4 regions of the Stutzerimonas sp. VN223-3 genome follow, and region 1 is predicted to be linked to each of the others. Evidence: predicted binding sites of a transcription regulator. Region 1 holds the regulator's gene; each other region holds the start of a gene.
What was found. Region 1 encodes FliA, which starts transcription of late flagellar genes. Its sites were predicted from a motif close to CTAAAGTTTNNNNNNNNNNNGCCGNTAA; they were not measured.

Region 1 (4,392 bases):
ATTTCGTTGTCGACGCTACTCAAGGTGTTGCAGGCGTTGCTGCAGGAACAGGTTCCGGTTCGCGATATCCGCACCATCGCCGAGGCTATCGCTAACGTCGCCGCAAAGAGTCAAGATCCCGCCATGATGGTGGCTGCGGTGCGGGTCGCGCTCTCGCGTGCAATCGTGCAAAACGTTGTGGGGCTTGAGCCGCAGCTACCTGTCATCACGCTTGAGCCAAGGTTGGAACAGATATTGCTCAATAGTCTACAGAAGGCTGGTCAAGGTTCCGAAGATGGCATTCTTCTGGAGCCGGGAATGGCCGAAAAGTTGCAACGTTCCCTGGTAGAGGCGGCACAGCGTCAAGAAATGTTGGGTAAGCCGGCGATTCTGCTGGTGGCAGGTCCGGTCCGCGCGATGCTGTCGCGGTTCGCCCGGCTGGCAGTACCGAACATTCACGTCCTGGCCTATCAGGAAATACCGGACAACAAGCAAGTCACCATCGTTTCAACGGTGGGTCAGAATTAACCGAGGGTACAGGCCATGCAGGTCAAACGTTTCTTCGCAGCCGACATGCGTATCGCCATGAAGATGATTCGTGACGAGCTGGGCGCTGATGCCGTGATCACGGGTAATCGTCGTGTCGCTGGCGGCGTCGAGTTGACCGCTGTGCTTGATTACCCGATGGAGTCGGCAGCGCCCAAGCAGCCGAATCCGGCGCTCGAGGCGGAACTGCGCAAAACGCAGGCGCGCATCGCCAATGCTCACGCTGAGCTGAGCTCGCCTTCACGCACTCAGGCGGGTAAAGACCGTCAACTGCTTGACGAGAAGCCAGAGGCTGCCGTTCAGCCGGCACCGATTTCCAGCGCCGCGGCTGCGTCGTTAGATTCGCGTGCGGTCGAAGCCATGCATTCGGAGCTGCAAGGTCTGCGTGAACTGATCGAAGTGCAGCTTGGCTCGATTGCCTGGGGACATGAGCAGAGTCGCCGTCCGCAACAGGCCAGTCTCTGGCGCCGCCTGCAACGGATCGGCCTGCCGGCCGAACTGTCGCGCGCGTTGCTGGAGAAGGTTGCTACCGTGTCCGAGCCACGCCAGGCCTGGCGCATGTTGCTGGCGTACCTGGCGCAGGCGATCAAGGTCAGCAAGGTCGAGCCGCTGGAAGAGGGCGGCATCATCGCGCTGGTTGGCCCGGCTGGCGCCGGCAAGACCACCACGCTGGCAAAGCTCGCCGCGCGCTACGTGCTCAAACACGGCGCGCAGAGCATTGCCCTGGCGAGCATGGACAACTACCGCATCGGTGCACAGGAGCAGTTGAAGACCCTTGGTCGCATCCTCGATGTACCGGTCATTCAGATAGACCCCAGCCAGCCGCTGAGCAAGACGCTGGAGCCGTTGGCCCGCAAGCGCCTGATTCTCGTCGATACCGCCGGTTTGCCTGCGGGCGACCCGATGATGCGTATGCAGCTCGAAGCGCTGGCTGATCGTGGTATCAAATCGAAGAATTATCTGGTGCTGCCGGCAACCAGTCAGAGCCAGGTGCTCAAAGCGACATGGCATAACTATCGCCGCTGTGGGCTGGCTGGCTGCATTCTGACTAAACTGGATGAGGCGGGAAGCCTGGGTGATGTGCTTGGTCTCACGATCAGCCAGCATTTGCCCATCGCGTACCTCGCCGATGGGCCGCGCATCCCAGATGATCTGCATCTGCCGCGCAGCCATCAGCTGGTCAGCCGTGCGGTAAGCCTGCAGTCCGAAGAGACTCCCAGCGAAGAGACCATGGCCGATATGTTCTCCGGGCTGTACAACGGTTCTTCACGGAAGGTCGGATGAACGCTTTGCTCCGTGACACAGACAAAGAAGACGCGTTCGGGCTGAACGCATCGATGGCCTCAGGGCCCCAGCAAGATATAGGCGTTTGAAAATGGGTATTCATCCCGTACAGGTTATTGCCGTGACTGGCGGCAAGGGTGGCGTCGGCAAGACCAATGTGTCGGTCAATCTGGCGCTGGCGCTGGCCGACCTCGGTCGCCGGGTGGTGTTGCTTGATGCCGACCTTGGGCTGGCCAATGTCGACGTGCTGCTAGGGTTGGCTACCAAGCGCACGTTGGCCGACGTCATTGCTGGCGAATGCGATCTGCGTGATGTGCTGATTCAGGGGCCGGGCGGCATTCGCATAGTGCCCGCGGCTTCGGGAACCCAGAGCATGGTGCAGCTATCCACGTTGCAGCACTCCGGGCTGATACAGGCGTTTAGCGACATTGGTCACGATATCGACGTGCTGATTATCGACACCGCAGCGGGTATTGGCGATGGCGTCGTGAGTTTCGTTCGCGCCGCGCAGGAAGTGCTGCTAGTCGTGACTGACGAGCCGACGTCCATTACCGATGCCTATGCGTTGATCAAGCTGCTCAATCGCGACTACGGCATCAGTCGCTTTCGTGTGCTGGCTAACATGGCACACGCTCCGCAGGAAGGCCGGAACCTGTTCGCCAAGCTGACCAAAGTGACCGAGCGGTTCCTCGACGTGGCGCTGCAGTACGTCGGCGCGATTCCTTACGACGAGGCGGTGCGCAAGGCAGTACAGAAACAACGTGCCGTCTACGAGGCCTATCCGCGAGCTAAGTGTTCGCTGGCGTTCAAGGCCATCGCGCAGAAGATCGATACCTGGCCGCTGCCGGCAACGCCGCGGGGCCATCTGGAGTTCTTTGTGGAGCGCCTTGTCAGGCCCGCCACAGAGCCTAACGACTGACAGTGGCTGGACTCGGTATGTATTACAACAAAGCTCAGGCAAAAGACTCGCAGTATCAGCTCATCGATCAATACGCACCGTTAGTCAAACGCATCGCTTATCACCTCCTGGCGCGTTTGCCGGCGAGTGTGCAGGTGGATGACCTGATGCAGGCGGGCATGATCGGTCTACTGGAGGCGTCAAAAAAATACGATTCCGGCAAAGGCGCGAGCTTCGAGACTTACGCTGGAATTCGCATTCGTGGCGCGATGCTCGACGAGGTCCGTAAGGGCGACTGGGCACCGCGTTCGGTTCACCGTAACTCGCGCATGGTCAGCGAAGCGATTCGGGCAATTGAAGCCAAAACAGGCCGCGACGCTAAAGATCAAGAAGTTGCGGCCGAACTTAAATTGAGTCTCGATGAGTACTACGGCATTCTGGGCGACACCTTGGGTAGTCGCTTGTTCAGCTTCGATGATTTACTTCAGGAAGGCGAACATGGGGAATTTGGGGAGGATGCCGCCAGTGCGCATCCGGAGCCGTCCCGGGATCTTGAAGACGAGCGTTTTCAACAGGCGCTGGCCGAGGCCATCGGAAACCTGCCCGAACGTGAAAAGCTGGTGCTTTCGTTGTATTACGACGAAGAGTTGAATCTGAAGGAGATCGGCCAGGTGTTGGGCGTCAGCGAATCACGGGTGAGCCAGTTGCATAGTCAGTGCGCGGCGCGCCTGCGTGCTCGCCTTGGTGAGTGGCGCGCCCGTTAACGGCCGGTTCGCAAAAAAAGCATTAGAGGCCCTTACGAGCTTCATTCATGAGGCCCGCAACAGACCGTGAGCAGGTTCTGGGGATTTCGGGATTACGGAGGTGTACTTGGACAAGAACATGAAAATTCTCATCGTCGATGACTTCTCGACCATGAGACGGATCATTAAGAATCTGCTGCGCGATCTGGGCTTCACCAATACCGCTGAGGCGGATGACGGCACGACCGCGCTGCCCATGTTAAAGAGCGGGAGTTTCGACTTCCTCGTCACCGATTGGAACATGCCCGGGATGAGCGGCATCGATCTGCTTCGAGCTGTGCGCGCCGACGATCGCCTGAAGCACCTTCCGGTGTTGATGGTCACCGCCGAAGCGAAGCGCGACCAGATTATCGAGGCCGCGCAGGCAGGCGTAAACGGTTATGTGGTCAAGCCATTCACGGCTCAAGTGCTCAAAGAAAAGATTGAAAAAATCTTCGAGCGCGTCAACGGCTGAAGTAACGCCGCGAGGGCACTATGACGCAAGCAGAACAAAGCCTGGCAGAGTTCGAAGCGACTCTGAGGGCTCATGCACCTCAGCTGATCGAAAGTCTGCAGCAGGGCCGCTTCGATGAAGCGGCGCAGATGTTCAATGAGCTCAACCAGGCCCGTAGTCACGGGCTCTATCAGGAAGTCGGCAAGCTCACCCGCGAGCTGCATAACGCCATCGTAAAGCTGGAGATGGATACGTGCGCCACTGGCGGTGACCCGTCACCGATCACTGACGCTACCGACCGGCTTTCGTATGTCGTGGAAATGACCGAGAAAGCGGCCAATCGCACTATGGATCTGGTCGAAGAGTCAGCGCCTTTAGTGAACTACGTAAGCTATGAAGCCCAGAGCCTGACCGCTGATTGGCAGCGCTTCATGCGCCGTGACATGAAT
Region 2 (4,392 bases), 970 kb from region 1:
GTTGGTCTTGCTGATCACACTTAAGCCATCAATAGTGAGTTCGGCACTACTGGCTTTAGTTATGACGCCTGCCGAACCGTCGTCACCAGGCGCCGCTGTTCCACCAGCGAAAGCCAACTTGGACAGATCACCGCTCGCTCCGCTCACCGCGACGGTAATGTCTTCGTTCGCGCCAGAAGTAGAACTGTTAAGTACCAGCCGCGATCCGGAGCTGTCAGTCACTATGGTTGCGCTCAGACCCTCCTTAGCGCCGGCTTTGTTAATCGCATCCCGAACACCCGCTAAAGTATTGTTACCCTCACCCACCGTAATGGCAGGCAGCGCAACTTCGCCAATACTGACAGTAAGAGTTCCGCTACCCAAGGTTACAGGTGTTTTTGGATCATCAACTATCGCCTGAAGCGCCACCTTGCTCCCAGCTGCAAGTTGACTAACTTCAACTTTATAGCTGCCGGCACCTGCAGATATGCCTGCCGTTACCCCAAGCAGATCAACATTGGAAGAGGACGCAGCCCTGGCCTGGAACAGCTCTGGTTTATTTAGCTTACCCAGCGCAGTCTGAAATTCACTGATGGCACTCTTCAGCGTGCCGATCGCCGTAATTCGAGTGGTGGTTTTGGACTCGAGCGTGCTGAGCTGCGACTCTTTTGGCGCGCGCTCCGCAGCCACCATACTGGCTACGATACTGTCGATATCGATTCCGGAACCGATGCCCGTTACGCCCGCCATAACCCTACCTCGTCAAGAAAACAACGTACTGAAGCAACCAATCAAGATCCGTGCCGTTACGCCTTCGTCTCGAATAACAAGCTGCGCATCTCATCAAGTCGTTCGGCCAATCGAAGAATTTCCTCTGATGGAATTTGCCGAACCATCTTGCCCGACTCACCATCGACAACCTGAACGACAAGCTCGCCTGTCGAGTCGTCGACGCTGAAACTCAAATCACGCCGCGCACTTTGCATTTGCGCAAGCAATTTTTCCACGGCCTCGCCGACAGCTGCCGACCGGTCAGCTTGGCCCTCGCCGGGAGCGACAGGCTCTTGCCGATCAGACGACAAAAACCCAGACTCCTTGGGAAGGCTGGGTATTGTGCTGAGCGGGGTCAAGGCCGCTGCGACTCCGGCTATTTTTGCGACGTCCATGATTCACCTCGAAATGAATCGATGGGGAAGTGACAAGCACTTCCCCATCTTACGCCATCTTAGAGCCGCTTATTATTGCAGCAGGCTCAGGACTGCCTGCGGCAGCTGCTTGGCCTGTGCCAGGATTGCGGTACCAGCCTGTTGCAGAATCTGGTTCTTGCTGAGGTTGGCGGTTTCAGCGGCGAAGTCCGTGTCCTGGATTCGACCGCGAGCGGCAGAGACGTTCTCAGAGATGTTCTGCAAGTTCCCGATGGTATTCTCGAATCGGTTCTGAACAGCACCGAGATCTGCTCGCTGCGCATCAATGTCTTGAATAGCTTGGTCAATGACCATCACAGCTTCTTGAGAACCCTGTACCGTACTTACATCAATTCCAGATACTTTAGTCTCAGTGGCCTCTGTTGCAGCTGTGTAAGCGGCACCCGCCGCCAGGCCTGCAGGCAGAGCACTAACGCTCAAAGACGTGAGTGCGTTCGCCGAGCCATCAGTATCTAGTCCGGAGATGATTTTAGTATCCGCGCCGTCAGTCACGAAAGCACCCAATCCGACGTTCGCATCGTTGATTGCAGTCGCAATTTGCTGAGTGGCGTCAGCTGCTGTAGTACCACTCGCGATGGTAGTAGTCACAGTGAAGTTTTCACCGTTGACGGTCCCGCTTACAGTAACTGTGCCCGAAGCGCTCGCAGTTCCGGTCGCCGCAGCCACGGAGCCTTCGAAAGACTTACCTTTCAAAGAATCGGTGCTCATCTCGTCAATCTTGACGCTGATGGTTTCGTTAGCGGCACTTCCTACTTGGAACGTAGTTGTATCGAAGCTGCCATCCAGCAGTTTCTTACCACCGAAGGTGGTGGTATTCGAAATACGATCAAGTTCCTTCTTCAGCTCACTTACTTCCGAGTTCAATGCTTTACGCTCGGAATCACTGTTGGAACCGTTGGCCGACTGCAGGGCCAGATCGCGCATACGCTGCAGCAGGTTTGTAGATTGCTGAAGCGCGCCTTCGGCTGTTTGCGCCATCGAGATGCCGTCGTTGGAGTTCTTTACCGCAACACCCAAGCCGTTCACCTGGCTGGTAAGACGGTTCGCAATTTGCAGACCAGCAGCGTCATCCTTCGCGCTGTTAATACGACTGCCTGTCGACAAACGCTGCATAGAAGTGGCAAGCGAGTTAGACGAATTATTCAGGTTGCGCTGAGTATTCAGGGAAGCAACGTTGGTGTTTACGGTCAAAGCCATGATATTTGTCCTCCATCGGACCTAGCTTGTTTTGCCTGGGTTGCGACCCTAGCCTGCAATGCTCAGGCAACCAGTGAGTTCGCATTCATCTTTTGTATCGGCGCTTCATCTGGAAGCTTTAGAACTTTCTGCCTGTTCTTCGAAAATCGCCGGCTCGTACCTGCACAAAAGCCCTTTTTGACCCGGTATATCCAATCGGGTCCTGACCTGTATCGACTAGAGTGCGAACAGCTTTAGCCAGCTATGAAAAAAGCCCTCCGTAGAGGGCTTTCAACATCGGACATGAGCGATTCAGTATCCCGTCCAGGCATCACGCCACTGATCCAGGACCTGTCCCGCCAGAAGCCAATCGCGGCGTACCACGACACGCAACTCATCGCCTAGACGGGCAGTAGCTTCCCGCTCAGCCATGTGGCCTCGTATTGCATCCACCCAATCGGCAAAACGATTTTTCACCCGCGTAACAGGCAGCGCTCCCTGATAAGGCGCGAGGTTGCTGCAAACGACCGGGAAGCCGCAGGCGCCATACTCCAGCAATTTGAGGTTGCTCTTGCATATGTTGAATGGGTTGTCTTCTAACGGCGCGATTGCGAGATCTAGATCCAGGCTGGCGAGCTTCTCGGCGTAACGCTCGATGCCGACACCCTGGTGCCACTCCTTGACATAAGGTTTCAAAACCTCTGGACACATCCCAAGGAAGATCCAGTCCACTTCTTTAGCGAGCTCACGGACCACGTCGACGATCAGTTCTAAATCGCCTGTGTGGCTGGCCCCGCCTGCCCAGCCGACACGCAACCGTTCGCCATTACGGCGGTTCGCCTTGAGGCCGCCCCACGGTCCCGTTGGTAGCCGATTTGGTACAACCCGGATATCCGGATGATAGCCATGAAACGCTTCGGCAAGCGGATCGGTAGTAACCACAATACGATCGACGAAACTCATTCCTCGTCGTAAGGAGCGCACAATGTCTTTGGGCATGTGCTTACGATGGACACTTTTGACCGGCACGTTGGGCAGATAGTCGTCCAGCTCGTAAATTTTGAATGCGCGAGAAAAAGCCTTCAGCCGCCGCATCGCCTCGAGTCGTTCGTCGCCAATTTGTCGTTGCAGGATAACCGCGTCCGGCTCGTAACGCTCCAGGTCCGCAGGATGCATGAGCCCTACCGACACTGCCCCCTCCGCTTTGCCAGCTTCTTCCAATGCCTCGAAAGGGTAAATGATGCGATAGTGGCCGCAGCCGAAAAGGTCGGCAGGATGCGCCAGGATGCGAGGAACTGGTTTCCATGACCCCATTGGACGCCACGACAGGCGGACATCTGAAAGCTTGAAGCCTCCGAGCCGCTGCAGACTTAAACCCGGGTTATATGCCGGATCGCGGGCCAGTACGCTCAACCAGCGAGCATAAATCAGGTCGTCCTGCTCCGGGGTGCTGGCAGGCCACCGAGCATCGTCTTGCAAGAGACGCACATGTGGCGTCCACACGGTGAGGTAACCCGCCTCACGCGCCTTCAGGCAGAGATCGACGTCGCCCCAGGCCTGGCCCAGTTCGCCCTCGTCAAGTCCATCCAGTTGGACGAACAACGCCCGTGAAATCATCAGGCACTCAAGCGAGACCGCACTATAGTTCTGATCTACCAGCATTCGGTGCATGTATCCGATCGAATCGATACTGCGCCCATAAAATGCGCGACCAGCCGGGCCGCACAAGCCAAGAAGAAGCCCGGCGTGACGCAGCTTACCCTCAGCCGATACCAGAGTACCGCCAACGACCCCGACCTCGGGACGAAGTGCATGATTCAGTAGGCCTGCCAGCCAATCGGCATCAAGCACTGCAACGTTATCGGCGAGTAAAAGCAGGAAGTCTCCTTTCGCCGCGCCGGCAGCCTGGTTGATAGCAGCCTCGCGACTGCCTTGGCTGTTGAGTACGCGTAGCTGCGACTCGCCCATCGATGCGAGGGCACAAAGCCATTGGCTAACCTCAGGCGAGCATTGTCCGTGATCGAGCAGCAGC
Region 3 (4,392 bases), on a different contig from region 1:
CTACCGCGACAAAAGCCAAATATGCACAAGCAAGGTGGGCGTAGCATCAATGCCTTCGCTAATGGTCGGCTTGACTTAAGCATTCCACATGCCAGCTTTTCAGCCGGTAAAATCCTTTAATTTACAGTGGCTTGGTGATAGGGAGGCTTAGACTGATAATGCGCTTTGCATGTTTTGGCTAGGTTTTTCGTGCATTTTGCAATTTCGCGCTTCGACTGCGGCGATGCAGTGAGACGGTCCTGTCCGGCTGCACGGCAGGCTTTATGCCGGCCGCGTGCATGACAAATGCATGCAGGCTCGCTAACATGCTGCCCCGCCTAATACGTCCCAGTAGCTCAATTGGATAGAGCATCCCCCTCCTAAGGGGAAGGTTGTGAGTTCGAACCTCGCCTGGGACGCCAAGTTTTCATATCCATTTTTATACGAATCGCTTCATCGATGCGTGTTCGCATGATAGGCATGACCATGGCGGAAATTGCCCTGGGGTTGTCCAGCGCGAAGCTCTGCTTATTGGATGCTGGAGATGATAGGTTGGAACTAGTGGCCAGCTAGTTCTGAAAGATCTGCACGACACGTCGACTATCTGGGGTGTCAACTGAAGCGATCAGCCGCCTGGTCGCGACGTGCTTCGCGTTGGAGTTGATAGACGAATCGTTCAATCTGGCGTTGCGTCAGGCCGCTAATACGGTAGAAGCGCATGCCACAGAAGGTTACGTCGAGCTTCTCGTCGAAGACGAGGTGCCGAAGCTCTGCTGCTGTTGTGATGGTGCCGAAGGGCAGCTTGGCGGAAAGCTGTTCATAGACACGCCCAGTCTGCAGGCCGCTTTGTACATCTCCCTGAAAGCTCAGCTTGCAACCGGTTGCCGACATATCCAGCAGTTTGCCTTCCAATGGCTTTTTGATTGCCTTGCCACTTAGCGCTGCGCTGATAGGCTGTCCTAGTAGCGGGGCGCGATAGGCGTTACGACGTTGGTGATAGAGGATTTCGCCAGGTAGCGGAGCCCAGTAGCAACGCGCATCGTCCAGCTCACCGAGGTGTATCGGATGGTTGTTTTCCCAAGCGATACGCACGCCCTCATAGAAGCCTTCGGCATGGAACGATTCGCCGGAAAGTAGCAACCGTTCACCGTCGCTCGGTATCAGCTCGTCGAATGCGATCCAGCCCTTCTCCCGATTTACCTCCACCAGATAAGTCTGATAGCGCTGGCTGCGTTCGGCGAAGCGGACCAGTAACGGGATGTGATTATCCAGAAGAAGCCGCAGGTTGGCATGAACCTCAACCGCAGTTTTGAGGGTTTGCGGAGGCTGGGGGCCTTCTTCCTCTATAAAAGGGTTAGACACTTTGCGTTGCTCTCCGGCACATAACGAACACTAGCCGCATAGTAGCATTTTGCCTCTATTGGCTGCGTGTTTGTGCTTTAAGCCTGGCTAAGTGGGCGATGATGCGCGCTTTTTGCGGCAGCGCCTCGGCGATCGTACAAGTCTGGCGTCTGGTTACTGCCCTGCAATAGCTGCAGCATGCTGCCAACTGCGCTCTGGTTCGCGCGGATAAGTTTGCCGTTGCGCTCATTGGAGCTTCTGCAGGCTTCAAGGATGGCATCGAGCTGTTCTGCCTGGACCATGATTTCCTGAGCTGCCTTGGATTCTTTGACAAATGCTATCAAGCCGCTCCGATCAGCGCTGAGCTGTGCCTTTGTAAGCGCCTGGCTGCGGAGGGTGCCGTGTTGCCCCAGCAGTGCTAGTAGCGCCTGCTTTTGCGTGAGTAATTGTTCCAGGCCCGAGAGATCGCGCTCGGCGAGTGCCTGATACTCCGCATTGGTGAGCTCCAGAAGTTTTCTGGCAGTGTCGATATCCTCAATGAGCTGCTGAAGCAATTCGGTATCTTGCATAGTGGCCTCTGACGCGTTGACGCTTGGTTACCACTTATCGCCAAGGCTTCAACGCTGGCTTTCGAACGCTAGCAGCTTCGACGCTACTCGCTGATTATCTATCTGGTAGCTTCCATCGGCGATGGCTTGCTTGATTTGAGCTACACGCTCCTGATCGACGGAGGGCTGCTGATTCAGCTTTTCCGTTGCTTGTTGCAGACGCTGCGCTTCAGGGCTCAGTTGAACACTCTCGCCGGTTACCGGTGCGCTGTCGGCCGTGCTTTTGGTCGCTTCAGTCGTTGGGTTCTGCTGGACTGTCGATCGCTCAGCGTTCTGGACGCTACTGTTGCGTCCGCTGCTCGGTGGATTGGCGGCGCTATTTGGCCGGTTGAAATCGATAACCATGATCGAAACCTCGAATAAGTCAGGACGCTTGCCTGCTTTTCGGCAAAGCTGCTAGAAACTTTAGCCTTTTTTTTTGTGAGCGGATGCGGCATAGCATGCGTCGCCCTACATCGCCACTTGTACCTGGCCGGGGCCGGTTACTCGCGCTTTGATCACTCTCCCGGATCGTTGGTTTTTGACCCGGATCTGGCTTCCAAGTGCACCGTCGGATAAAGCTTCGCCCGGCATTCTCACATCTATCGTCGAGTTTTGCGCGCTGATTACCACCTGGTCGCCTTTGTGCACCACCTCCGCAAGTGAAACATAGCTTGGTGGAAGCACTTGATCGGGAAGGGCGCTACGGGTGAGTTTGTTGCCCAGTACCTGATCGAATGCCGTCAGGTAGCCCTGGGTCAGTAGGCTAACGTCCCGTTCGGCAAGCATGACGTCGGCTTGCTCAAGAATGCTTTCACGTTTTAGTGGCCGTCTTGCGACTATCACCTCACGGAACAAATGGACCTGTCCGGGGACGAAAACGGACCAGGGCGAGGAGCCCCGGCAGCTGACCCGCACAGTGGTGCGTCCGACCGGCTGTGCCGGGCTTTCGAGTTCAGTCGTCAAAGGCTGATCGCATGCCGCCAGACGCAAGCGCGGATCGAGTCTGTTGACTTCGATCTGGTGGCGAGCCTGGATTTGGCTACGCTGCAAGTAGTCGCTCACTTCGCGCTCAAGAAACCCACGGGTCGCGTCGATAAGCTGTTCGGGCCGTGTAACGGTTGCCGAATCAGCATACTGGCTCAGCCCACATAAAGCCGGTAAAAGGATTGCGCGGCAAAGGGCTTTACAAGGTCGCCGGAAAAAAGTCATCTGTTCGCTCATGGCAGACAAGAAGCAAGGGGCGTGCCGTTATGTCCCCCGTTGCCACAACGTCTGAATGCCTATCTCGCAAGCAAGAGGAAAACTGGCATGGCCGGTGTATTGGATTCGGTTAACCAGCGTACCCAACTGGTCGGGCAAAACCGCCTGGAGTTGTTGTTGTTCCGTTTGGATGGCAAGCAGCTCTATGGCATCAATGTATTCAAAGTCAAGGAGGTGCTGCAGTGCCCCCGGCTGACTATCATGCCCCGGTCGAGTCCGGTTGTTCGCGGAGTTGCGAATATACGAGGCAGCACGCTTTCCATCCTTGATCTCTCTCTGGCGACTGGAAAACCTGCGCTGCTGGATCTCAATAACAGCTTTGCCGTTATTGTCGAATACAACACCAAGGTGCTCGGTTTTCTGGTGCGCTCCGTAGAGCGGATCGTCAACATGAACTGGGAGGATATCCTTCCGCCTCCTAAAGGCGTTGGGAGTGATCATTATTTGACGGCTGTGACGCACGTCGATGATCAGATGGTCGAAATCATCGATGTGGAAAAAGTGCTAGCCGAGGTGGCTCCTGTTTCGGAGCTATTGTCTGTCAGCATCGCGGACGAGGAAACGCACACCAAGGCGTCGTTCAGTCGCGTCCTGGTCGTTGATGATTCTTCCGTTGCGCGAAAGCAGATAATCCGTTGTCTACAGAATCTAGGCATCGAAACAGTCGCACAGAACGATGGTCGCCAGGCGCTGAACTATCTGAAGGGACTCATTGCTGACGGCAAGAAGCCGTCCGAGGAATTCGTGATGATGATTTCCGACATCGAGATGCCGGAGATGGATGGCTATACGCTTACGACCGAGGTTCGTCAGGATCCGGTTATGCGTGATATGCATATTCTGCTGCATACCTCGCTTTCTGGTGTGTTCAACCAGAGCATGGTCAAGCGCGTCGGAGCGGATGATTTTCTCGCCAAGTTCCGTCCAGACGATCTGGCTAATCGAGTAATAGAACGGATCCGAGCTGCGGACGGAAACTGAGGCGTTGTCCTCTCAATTGACTGGTGGGGCATTATTAGTGTCAGGTGATCCGGATTTCGATCAGTTCCGAATATTCCTAGAGAAAACTTGCGGCATCCTTCTGGGTGGTAACAAGCAGTACCTTGTGGCCAGCCGGCTTAACAAACTGATGGAGCAACAAGGGCTCAAGAGTCTGGGAGATCTGGTCAGGAAAATTCAAGCTCAGCCACGCAGCGGTCTGCGCGAGCAGGTCGTCGATGCG
Region 4 (4,392 bases), 1.0 Mb from region 1:
GATCTGACCGCCATGCGCGATGCCGTGTCCCGAGCCGGCGGCGATCCACAACGCATCAATCCGCTGTCACCGGTGGATCTGGTGATCGACCACTCGGTGATGGTCGACCGTTTCGGCAGCAACAAGGCGTTCGAGCAGAACGTCGACATCGAAATGCAGCGCAACGGTGAACGCTACGAGTTCCTGCGCTGGGGCCAGCAGGCATTCGATAATTTCCGCGTGGTGCCGCCGGGCACCGGTATATGCCACCAGGTCAACTTGGAATACCTGGGCCAAGTGGTGTGGACCAAAGAAGAAAACGGCGAAACCATCGCATACCCGGACACCCTGGTCGGCACCGATTCGCATACAACCATGATCAACGGCCTCGGCGTGCTGGGTTGGGGCGTGGGCGGTATCGAGGCGGAAGCGGCCATGCTCGGCCAGCCCGTATCGATGCTGATTCCTGAAGTAGTCGGCATGCGCCTGACCGGAAAACTCAACGAAGGCGTGACGGCTACCGATCTGGTACTCACCGTCACCCAGATGCTGCGCAAGCAGGGGGTGGTGGGCAAATTCGTCGAATTCTTCGGTCCCGGCCTCGACAATCTTCCCCTTGCCGACCGCGCGACCATCGGCAACATGGCACCCGAATACGGCGCGACCTGCGGTTTTTTCCCGGTGGATCAGGTCACGATTGATTACCTGCGCCTGACCGGGCGCGACGAGGACCGCATCGCGCTGGTCGAGGCGTACAGCAAGGCCCAGGGCATGTGGCGGGACAGCAATTCACCGGACCCGGTGTTCACCGCCACTCTGGAACTGGACCTCAGCCAGGTGCAGCCTTCTCTCGCCGGACCCAAGCGTCCACAGGACAGGGTTTCGCTGGGTGACATTGGCGCCAACTTCGATCTCCTACTGGAAACCAGTGGCAAGACTCAGCAAGCCAACAGCTCGGTGCCCGTAGCTGGCGAGGATTTCGGTCTCAAGCATGGCGCAGTCGTCATCGCGGCGATTACCTCCTGCACCAACACTTCCAACCCCAACGTCCTGATGGCCGCTGGACTGGTAGCAAAGAAGGCGCTCGAACGCGGTTTGAAGCGTGCGCCATGGGTGAAATCCTCCCTCGCGCCCGGCTCCAAGGTCGTCACCGATTATCTAGAGCGCGCCGGGCTGACCACCTACCTGGATCAGCTTGGTTTCAATCTCGTCGGTTATGGCTGCACCACTTGCATCGGCAACTCCGGACCGTTGCCCGAGGCCATTGGCCAAGCGGTCACCGACAACGATCTGATCGTGTCCTCCGTGCTCTCCGGCAACCGCAACTTCGAGGGACGCGTGCATCCGCTGGTGAAGGCCAACTGGCTGGCTTCGCCGCCGCTGGTGGTGGCCTTTGCGCTTGCCGGTACAACCCGAATCAATATGGATAAGGACCCACTCGGCTACGACGAGCAGAATCAGCCGGTCTACCTTAAGGACATCTGGCCGACCAGCGCCGAAGTAAACGAAGCGGTCAGCAAGATTGATGGGCAAATGTTCCGTACACGCTATGCGGACGTATTCAGCGGCGACGAGCATTGGCAGTCCATCGCAGTAACCGCTGGCGATACCTATAAATGGAACAGCAATTCGAGCTATGTGCAGAATCCGCCGTTCTTCGAGGACATCGGCCAACCGCTGGTGCCGCCAGCAAATGTCGAGAATGCGCGCATTCTCGCTCTGTTTGGCGACTCCATCACCACTGACCACATCTCGCCAGCTGGCAACATCAAAGCCAGTTCGCCCGCCGGTCTGTACCTGCAGCAACTGGGCGTAAAGCCGGAAGACTTCAACTCCTATGGCTCGCGTCGAGGCAATCATGAAGTGATGATGCGCGGGACATTCGCCAACATCCGCATCAAGAACGAGATGCTGGGTGGCGAAGAAGGCGGCAATACGTTTCATCAGCCGAGCGGAGAGCGCATGTCGATTTACGACGCGGCAATGCGCTACCAGACCGAAGGCGTGCCGCTGGTGGTGATAGCCGGCAAGGAGTACGGCACCGGCTCCAGCCGCGACTGGGCGGCCAAGGGCACCAACCTGCTCGGGGTGAAAGCTGTGATCGCCGAAAGCTTTGAGCGCATCCACCGCTCCAACCTGATCGGCATGGGCGTGCTGGCGCTGCAGTTCGTCGGTGATCAGACGCGCAAATCATTAAGCCTGACCGGTAACGAGACGCTCTCTATCCGAGGTCTCAGTGCCGACATCAAACCACGTCAGCTCCTGACCGTGGATGTGGAGCGCGAGGACGGCTCACGAGACAATTTCCAAGTGCTCTGCCGCATCGACACGCTCAATGAAGTCCAGTACTTCAAGGCCGGCGGCATTTTGCATTATGTCCTAAGACAGTTGATCGAAGCCTGAGCGCCACGCATCCCTGGCGCCCCTTCAACGCTCGCTCGCAACACTGTTGCAGCGGGCGTCTTGTTTCTGCGAATGTTTGTCGGTTGATGCTCAACTGATTGGTTTTGCTGCCGTTAATAAGACATGGCTTGCCGTCATCGACTGCCCAAGAACATCAAAACCATCCCGAACTGCCAGGCGTACCCTCATGCGAAACAACCAGCCCATCACTCAGCGTGAATATGCATTCCCAGAGCAGCAGCGGCTGATTTCCACCACGGACCTCAAAGGCCAGATCAGCTACTGCAACGACATATTCGCCGAAGTCAGCGGCTTCGAGCGCGGCGAATTGATCGGCTCGCCGCATAACCTGATCCGTCACCCGGACGTGCCGGCCGCCGTTTTCGCCCACATGTGGCGGACGCTTAAGGATGGCAAACCCTGGATGGGCATCGTCAAGAATCGACGCAAGAATGGCGACCATTACTGGGTCAACGCCTATATGACGCCCATGCTCGATCTGCAGCGCAAGATCGTCGGTTACGAGTCAGTTCGCACCAAGCCCACACGTGAACAGGTGCAGCGGGCGGAGGCACTTTATGCGCGACTTAATGCGGGCAAGAGCGGCGTGCCACGTCGCGACAAGTGGCTGCCCGTCGCAGTCAATTGGCTGCCGTTCATTTGCATCAGCCAGATCGGTTTCATGGTCGGTTTATGGCTCGATCACATCTGGGGGTTCGCATTGGCTGCGCTGCTTTCCGTGCCGCTGGGACTCGCCGGGCGGCATTGGCAGATGCGCGGCATGAGCCGGTTGGTACGGCTGGCCGAACAATCAACGAGCGACCCGCTGATCGCCCAGATGTACACCGACAGTCAGGGCGCCGAAGCCCGGCTGGAAATGGCGATGCTCAGCGAACATGCACGACTGAAGACCTGTCTGACCCGTCTTCAGGACAGCGCCGAGCAGCTTCAGCAGCAAGCCAAGCGCGCAGATGAACTGGCGCACAGCTGTTCCGACGGTTTGGCGCGTCAGCATCACGAGACCGAACAGGTCGCCACGGCCATTAATCAAATGGCCGCAACGACTCAGGAGGTTGCCGGCAACGTAGCCCTGGCGGCCGGTGCCACCGAAGAGGCCAGCCGGCTCGCCGCCGAGGGCCGAGAAATCAGCGCACAGACCCGCAAGGCCATCGAGTCGCTGGCCAGCGCGGTGACAGAGACGGGCGATGCGGTTTCAGCGCTGGCGAAGAACAGCGACGAAATTGGCACCGTCGTCGATGTGATCAAAAGCATTGCCGACCAGACCAACTTGCTTGCACTCAATGCAGCCATCGAAGCAGCTCGCGCCGGGGAAAGCGGTCGTGGCTTCGCGGTGGTCGCCGACGAGGTCCGCCAACTGGCCCAGCGCACCGCTACGGCCACAGGCCAGATTCATCAACTGATTGAAAAACTTCAGCTGCAGGCACGCCAGGCCGTTGAAACCACCGAACAGGGCCGCGCTCAGGCGAGCCGTGGCGTGGAAAGGGTAATCGACGCGGACAAGGCGCTCGCCGGCATCAGCACCGCGGTGGAAAGCATCATCGATATGACCTCGCAGATCGCCTCGGCGACCGAGCAGCAGAGTGCAGTTGCCGAGGAAATCAGCCACAACGTCAGTAATATTGCCCGCCTCGCCGATCAGACCGCGGGTGATGCACAAAGCTCGACGTTGCTCTCCGAGGAACTGGCCGCAACCGCGCAGTCCCAATACACCCTGGTGGAGCGCTTCAACCGCTGAACGATCGGTTATGCAGAAACGCCGCGACTGCGTTCGCGGCGTTATCGAGATGCTGATCGTGAGTCAGTCCCGATCGTTTCAGAGGCTTTAGATCATGGTCGGCGGTTGCCAGCCAGCTGAGGCGAATCGCCGGCGATAGCGGGTATCCGGCGACCGTATTCCGGTCACCCAGCGCGTCGCGCTCACCCTGAACGATCAGGGTCGGCGTACGTAGCTCGGCAAGATGCGCCACGCGCGGCTTCTCTGGCTTTCCT

Region 2: the regulator FliA is predicted to act here: its motif matches at 2,476-2,503, upstream of D7241_RS07980 (flagellin).
Region 3: the regulator FliA is predicted to act here: its motif matches at 2,310-2,337, upstream of flgM (flagellar biosynthesis anti-sigma factor FlgM).
Region 4: the regulator FliA is predicted to act here: its motif matches at 2,472-2,499, upstream of D7241_RS08090 (methyl-accepting chemotaxis protein).

The regions. Positions count from the first base shown of each region.
Region 1 is NZ_RBEC01000001.1:803,778-808,169, forward strand. Features, by position in the region: gene flhA (flagellar biosynthesis protein FlhA) at 1-507, shown strand, start outside; gene flhF (flagellar biosynthesis protein FlhF) at 523-1,809, shown strand; gene fleN (flagellar synthesis regulator FleN) at 1,901-2,728, shown strand; gene fliA (RNA polymerase sigma factor FliA) at 2,746-3,471, shown strand; gene D7241_RS03740 (chemotaxis response regulator CheY) at 3,590-3,964, shown strand; gene D7241_RS03745 (protein phosphatase CheZ) at 3,985-4,392, shown strand, end outside.
Region 2 is NZ_RBEC01000001.1:1,776,793-1,781,184, forward strand. Features, by position in the region: gene fliD (flagellar filament capping protein FliD) at 1-729, opposite strand, end outside; gene D7241_RS07975 (flagellar protein FlaG) at 786-1,145, opposite strand; gene D7241_RS07980 (flagellin) at 1,218-2,381, opposite strand; gene D7241_RS07985 (glycosyltransferase) at 2,673-4,392, opposite strand, start outside.
Region 3 is NZ_RBEC01000003.1:194,124-198,515, reverse strand. Features, by position in the region: tRNA gene D7241_RS16730 (tRNA-Arg) at 325-401, shown strand; gene D7241_RS16725 (flagellar brake protein) at 592-1,341, opposite strand; gene D7241_RS16720 (flagella synthesis protein FlgN) at 1,419-1,889, opposite strand; gene flgM (flagellar biosynthesis anti-sigma factor FlgM) at 1,938-2,273, opposite strand; gene flgA (flagellar basal body P-ring formation chaperone FlgA) at 2,379-3,131, opposite strand; gene D7241_RS16705 (chemotaxis protein CheV) at 3,219-4,151, shown strand; gene cheR (protein-glutamate O-methyltransferase CheR) at 4,189-4,392, shown strand, end outside.
Region 4 is NZ_RBEC01000001.1:1,808,179-1,812,570, forward strand. Features, by position in the region: gene acnA (aconitate hydratase AcnA) at 1-2,382, shown strand, start outside; gene D7241_RS08090 (methyl-accepting chemotaxis protein) at 2,570-4,138, shown strand; gene D7241_RS08095 (alpha/beta family hydrolase) at 4,128-4,392, opposite strand, start outside.